Regions from separate parts of the Stomatobaculum sp. genome, predicted to be linked through region 2. Evidence: predicted binding sites of a transcription regulator. Region 2 holds the regulator's gene; the other holds the start of a gene.
What was found. The regulator HrcA, encoded in region 2, represses chaperone genes, less so after heat shock. The targets are predictions, from matches to a motif close to TGTTAGCACTCNNNNNNNNNGAGTGCTAACA.

Region 1 (3,412 bases), on a different contig from region 2:
TTGACCGCAACCACGTTGAACGTGCCGCGAAGCTTGTTCACAATGAGGGTCGTGAGTGCCTCACCCTCGACATCCTCTGCGATAATCAGGAGCTTTGCACCGCTCTTTACAACTTCCTCGAGCAGCGGAAGCACTTCCTGAATGTTGGAAATCTTCTTGTCGGTAATCAGGATGTACGGATCCTCGAGGGTCGCCTCCATCTTCTCGACATCGTTTGCCATGTAAGCGGAGATATAGCCGCGGTCAAACTGCATGCCCTCGACCAGATCGAGCTCGGTCTTCATGGTCTTGGACTCTTCAATCGTGATGACACCGTTGTTCGTGACCTTCTCCATTGCGTCCGCGACCATCTCACCGACTTCGTCGTTCGAAGCGGAAATCGCAGCGACTCTCGCAATCTGCTTCTTACCGGAAATCGGCTGAGACATCTCCTTGATGGTCTCGACAGCCTTGTCGCAAGCCTTCTTCATGCCCTTCCGGAGCACAATCGGGTTGGAACCTGCCGCAATGTTCTTCACGCCCTCGTTGATCATCGCCTGCGCGAGAACGGTTGCGGTCGTCGTGCCGTCACCTGCGACATCGTTGGTCTTCGTCGCAACTTCCTTGACGAGCTGTGCGCCCATGTTTGCGAACGCATCCTCCAGCTCAATTTCCTTTGCAATTGTCACACCGTCGTTCGTGATGAGCGGCGCACCGTAAGCCTTGTCCAGCACAACATTTCTGCCCTTCGGGCCGATGGTGACGCGCACCGCATTCGCAAGCTCATTGACACCCTGAATCAGCGCCTCTCTTGCCTCGACGCCAAACTTTACTTCCTTTGCCATAATTCCACTCTCCTCCTGTCCGCTCTCTTATTCCATCACCGCAAGGATATCGCTCTGCTTAATCACGACATACTTCACGCCGTCGAGCTCCACATCGGAACCCGCATATCTCGAGTACAGAACCTTGTCGCCTGCCTTGACCTGCATCTTGACTTCCTTGCCGTCCACAAGTCCGCCCGGACCCACCGCAATGATCTCGCCCTGACCCGGCTTCTCCTTGTCGCCCTGACCCGGCAACACAATTCCGGATGCGGTGGTCTCTTCCTCAACCATCTTCTTCAGCACGACACGGTCAAATAACGGTACCAGCTTCATAATACAATGCCTCCTTCACCAAACATGAACTGCATTTTGTTTTTATCTTCTCAACAAGAGCAGTTATAACATTTGTTGTTAGCAGTGTCAAGGTTTGAGTGCTAACTTTTTTTGGATTTTGTTGCAGGACAGAAAAAGCGGCACCCTTTCGAGCGCCGCTTCCGCCTTATGATTTGTCTGCAATCAGATATTCGATGCCGTCGACCACATCATTGGTCAGATAAATCTTGAGTTCGGTGTCGCCGAGCGTGTAATAGAGCACGCCCTCGTCCTCTTTGCAGCCCGTGCCGTAGGCCTTCTCAACCGCCTCGCGCGTAGAACCGAGGCGTATGCCCTCCGGGGTGCTGACATTCTTATCGAGAATGCAGACCGACTGTACCTTCTGTGCGCCGTTGTTCTCGCTCAAAGTACAGAGTTCAAAGCCCTTGAAGCTGTAAATTCTCTCCTTGCCGTTGCCCTGCACCGCTTCCTGGACAATCATCTTATCCGCCTTGCCGAGTGCGTTGAGAATACCCTTGGCGCTCTGGCCGCAGGTAATCTTTGCGCCGCCGCTCTGGAAGGTATAGGCGCTCTTCTTGGCGCCGAGCGCCGCAAAGCTGCCGGCAAAAATCGCAGCGCTGATGACAACTGCCGTGATAACTTTTTTTCCCGCACCCATATTTCTCTTCATGCTCTTCCTCTCGACTCCGCTTATAATCTTTACAAATTTATTACATTTTACCCGAAGTGTAGAAAAAATGCAAGTATTCTATCAGTCGGAAATATCCGCATCGGCGGTAATATCCACGATATACCCCGGATAACGCGCCTCTATCTCTTGCTTCAACGCCTCCGCTGCCTCTTTCGGGCTCTTCGAGAAATCCACGACAATATCAAAACGCAGGTATTTTTTATCCAATTCGGCATAAAACCCGTGCAGCTGTAAAATCCACTCGTGCGAGAGCGCAAGTTTCTGCACTTCATTGCGCATTTCCGCCGCCGCATCGCCCTTGGTATTGTAAGCGTAAACACCGATGGAAACCATGATAACGCCCGTCGCTCGGAACACCTTTTTCTGTAGCTTTCTTGAGAGTACATCCACCTCCTCTACCGTCATCGTATCCGGGAGTTCCAGATGCACTGTTCCGTAAAAGCGATCGGGACCGTAATCATTGAGAAATAGATCGTAGGCACCGATGACCTCTTTGTCCTCCGTGAGCAGCGCGCGAATCTTCTGTGTGAGCGCCGCATCCGCTCGCTTGCCGAGTATTTCATCGAGCGTGGATTGCATCATCTCATAGCCGGACTTCACAATGACGACCGAGAGCAGCGCGCCGACATAGGCCTCGAGGGAAATCCCGGTGAACAGAAAAATCAAGGCCGAAACAAGCACCGAGCCGGAGAGCAAAGCGTCAAAGGATGCATCGGAACCGGAGGCAATCAGAGCCGCGGAATTCAGTTTTTCTCCCTGTCGCTTCACATAGCTGCCCATCATCAGCTTTACAAGAACCGCTGACGCAATGATGCCGAGACTCAGCAGAGAATAACTTGCCTTTTCTGGGTGCAGAATCTTCTTGACGGATTCCACCAGCGAGCTGAGACCCGCATAGAGCACCAGTGCAGAGACCAGAAGAGCACTTAAGTACTCAATGCGTCCGTGGCCCATCGGATGTTCTTTGTCCGGCTGTTTTCCCGCGAGCTTGGTTCCGATAATCGTAATCACCGAAGAGAGGGCGTCGGTCAGATTATTGATCGCATCCAGGGTTACGGCGATTGAATTTGACGCGATTCCGATGACCGCCTTTAGGGCCGCGAGAAAAATGTTGGCGGCGATACCGATGGCGGAAGTTCTAACGATGCCCCGATTTCTCTCCTCCAGCGACTGCTTTACACTTTCTTGTTTGACTTCGTTCACTTCTTTTCTCCTTGCGTTTCCGGCTTGTTACAATGTGCCTTTTATGTGCATCTTTCATACCCCCGCTTCTGCCTGTTCGCACCGTTTTCGGAACAGGGATACCAGAGTATTGCGTTTTGCAGAAACGCAGCACTCGCCGAGCTGCCATATTCCCGATTTGTATACCAATCGATAAAAGAGAGTCCGCTACGCAGTAGAGGGCTCTCTTCGCAAATATGATTTCAATTACACACTCAGATCAGCGCCGTAATCGCGGCAATCAATCCGAAAATGATGCCCGGCGCGTTCGCCATAGCCACCGGATAGTCTCTCTTCTTTTTAGAGAGCGCGTAAATAACCCATAGGGTACAGTTAATCGCTGCAACCAGCGGTTGAATCG
Region 2 (3,412 bases):
AATCTTGCCTGCGTCCTTGGTTGCCTGACGCTGCGCGTCGTTAAAGTACGCCGGAACCGTGATGACCGCCTCGCTGACCTTCTCACCGAGGTAGCTCTCCGCATCCGCCTTCAGCTTCTGCAGAATCATCGCCGAAATCTCCTGCGGCGTGTAGCTCTTGCCGTCGATGGTCACCTTGTAGTCCGTGCCCATGTGGCGCTTAATCGAAGCAATCGTGCGGTCCGCGTTCGTGACTGCCTGGCGCTTTGCCGGCTCGCCGACCAGACGCTCGCCGGTCTTTGTGAATGCGACCACGGACGGTGTGGTTCTGGCTCCCTCGCTGTTCGGGATCACGACCGGCTTACCGCCCTCCATGACTGCCACACAGCTGTTGGTTGTACCAAGGTCAATACCGATAATCTTACTCATTGTTTCTCCTCCTAAAATCAGCTCGTATATAAAAATCAGTTTCCTGTTGTATTCCGATTTAGTTTGCGACCTTCACCATGCTGTGGCGAAGTACGCTGTCCTTGTAGAGATACCCTTTCTGTAACTCCTCCGAGACGACATTCTCGCCGAGCGCCTCATTGTCCTCGTGCATCACCGCATTGTGATACGCCGGGTCAAAGGGCTTACCCTTCGCGTCAATCGCCTCGACGCCCGCCTCCTTCAGATTCTTCAAGAGCTGGCGGTATATCATGTCCATGCCCTCGGCATAGGCCTTGATGCTGCTGTCCTCACTCTCCGGAACCTGCGCGACGCTGCGCTCAAAATTGTCGATGACCGGCAAAAACTTCTCGAGCACCGACTTGGCACCGAGATCAAACATCTGTGCCTTTTCGCGCTCGCTCCGCTTGCGGAAATTTTCAAACTCCGCGAGCGTCCGCTTCAGACGGTCGTTCAGAGCTTCGATTTCTGCCTGTGCTGCGCTGCGCTGCCCGTCTTCGGCAGCCTCTTGGCCGGAAGCGGTCGCAGCGGTCTCTGCCGTTTCTTTTGCCTTGTCTTCCGCTTCGAATTCCGCCGCAGCAGCGGCAGCTCCCATCGCAGCGCGCTCCTCGGCGCTCTGCCGCTCCTCTCTCTCCCGCTCGTGTCTGTGCTTATCCTTAGCCATCGTCTCCTCCGAAATTCTCATCCATTTCACGCATCAGACTGTGCAACATCCTCAGCACCTTCTCATAATCCATGCGCTTGGGTCCCACGATACCGATGGTACCGCAAAGGCCGCCGCCCAGATCATAACGGGCTGTGACTATGCTGCAATCATTCATCTCAGGCACCGGAGATTCCTCTCCGATAAACACCTGAATGTTATCTTTCTCCTCTCCCGTCTGCGCCGCCGCATCCGCCACAATGCGCTTCAAGCGGTTCTTCTCCTCAAAGGTCCGGATGATGCGTTTTGCGCCGCCGCCGTCGGTGAGCTCCGGATACCGGAACACATTGGTCGCGCCGCTGGTATAAATCTGCAACTCTTCTTCCTCCGAGAGCATGCGCCGGAGTTCATCGAGAAGATAGGCGACGAACTCTTTGTTGTCCCCTGCCTCCGCGAGCAGCTTCTGCATAACGCCTTCCTCCGCCTCCTGAATGCTGACGCCGTTTAAGCGCGTATTCAGCAGAATATTGAGTTGCAGGAGCTCCGCATCACCGATCGGCTGCCGCAAGGTCAAAATGCGGTTGCTGATCAGATTGCCCTCGAGTACCAGAACAACCAAAAGGCGGTTCTCATCCATTCTGGAGAGTTGCAACAGCTTGATGCGCGCCCGGCTCGTGTCGGGACCGCTGATGACCGCTGCGTAATTGGTATGGTCCGCGGCAATGCGTGCCATTCTGCGGAGCACCAGCTCGAGGCGATCTACCCGCGCAACAAACCGGCGCTTCATGGCTTCGACCTCATTCTCGGTTTCCCGCAGAATCTCATTGACATAGAAGCGATACCCCTGATCGGAGGGAATACGCCCCGCCGAAGTGTGCGGCTGCAGAAGATAACCCATCTCCTCCAGATCGTACATCTCATTGCGTATGGTCGCACTGCTCAGCGCGCAGCCGGGAAGTTTTGAAATCGTACGGGAGCCGACCGGCTCGCCGGTCTCCATGTAGTTTTTGATCACTGCATTCAGTATCATGACTTTTCTGTCATCCAGCTCCATGATTTCCTCCTTCCCGTTGTTAGCACTCATTTGATTAGAGTGCTAACACCTGCTGTCGTTACTATAGCTGTTTTGCAAGTCCCTGTCAAGCGGGATTCAAAATTTTTTTAGAGAAATTCTCTGCCGCTCTTTCCGCTCGCTTTCCTCTGCCGCACCGGCCGCGCCGCGCGCTTCCGGCGCCGCAAGGCTCTCTGCCCCCCCCCCCTTTGTCCTATGCGTTTCCCGCACACGATTTTCTTGCGCGTTTCCCGTCTCCCATGCTATATTCTAAATTGCAGGCAGAAAAGTAACATCTCTGTAACATTTTGACGTGAAAGGAGACCTTGCATGCGACTTTTGACAAAGTTTTCCGCCCTCGGGCTCAGTATCCTGCTCGCACTCGCCGCAGCCAAGCCTGCCGCGGCCGCAGTCGTGCAAAACAACGCAACCTCCAACAGCCGGACCGAAGAAGTGACCGCTGTCATCGAGGCGCCGAGCGAGGCGCCGGAGACCGCCGTCCCGCTCCCGCCCGTCCGGAACGAGCGCTCGCTTGGCACCTTTAAGACCACGGGCTATTCCAATCCGAACGGCTCCCTCTGCGCCGACGGCTCGGTGCCGAAGGCCGCGCACACGGTCGCATCCGACTGGGGCGTGCTGCCGCGCGGCAGTAAGATCCGCTTTGCGGGCAGCGACACCATCTACACGGTCGAAGACAACGGTGTCCGCGGCCAGACTGTCGACGTCTACTACGCGACGACCGCCGAGGCCTGGGCACACGGTGTCCAGTACCGCGAGGTGTACCTGATTCTCGAGTGAGTCCCCCGCTGTTTTAATTTTAATTGACAGTCCCCCCCTCCTCTGTTTAGAATAAAGTTGTAGTTCTTACAGAATTCTTAAGAGGATACAGAACCATGCACAAACATATGAATGCCATTCAGCGGGCGTGCATCTTTCTTCTGACCCTGCTTCTGTTTCTCGTGCCGCTCAGCGCGCTGGGCGAGCCGAAAGCAGAGCCGGCCCCGGAAGCCGCTGCGGCCGAGACAGGCAGCACTGCCTTTGTCTCGCCGACAGACACTCCCTCCGCGAGCGCTGTCTTCACGGACAGCACGGTGATGGGAGATGTGCAGCACGCCGAAGAAAATCTGAGCGACCAGATTGATGTACCTGCGCTCAACGATGCTCGCGTCGCGGCGCAAAACGCGCTGATTGAGACCCGGACCAATAAAGACCGCGCCTGGCTCAGCCTGAAGCAGGAAGAACAGGCCAAGGCCGAGGCAGCCCAGCGCGCCGCCGAAGAAGCCGCGCGCGCC

Region 1: the regulator HrcA is predicted to act here: its motif matches at 1,216-1,246, upstream of ACO4XG_RS04845 (co-chaperone GroES).

The regions. Positions count from the first base shown of each region.
Region 1 covers NZ_DBHIHF010000010.1:18,944-22,355, forward strand. Annotated here, with positions in the region: gene groL (chaperonin GroEL) at 1-824, opposite strand, end outside; gene ACO4XG_RS04845 (co-chaperone GroES) at 852-1,139, opposite strand; gene ACO4XG_RS04850 (hypothetical protein) at 1,306-1,809, opposite strand; gene ACO4XG_RS04855 (cation diffusion facilitator family transporter) at 1,891-3,033, opposite strand; gene ACO4XG_RS04860 (SemiSWEET family transporter) at 3,267-3,412, opposite strand, start outside.
Region 2 covers NZ_DBHIHF010000008.1:34,014-37,425, reverse strand. Annotated here, with positions in the region: gene dnaK (molecular chaperone DnaK) at 1-408, opposite strand, end outside; gene grpE (nucleotide exchange factor GrpE) at 467-1,090, opposite strand; gene hrcA (heat-inducible transcriptional repressor HrcA) at 1,083-2,123, opposite strand; gene ACO4XG_RS04015 (3D domain-containing protein) at 2,451-2,918, shown strand; gene ACO4XG_RS04010 (3D domain-containing protein) at 3,014-3,412, shown strand, end outside.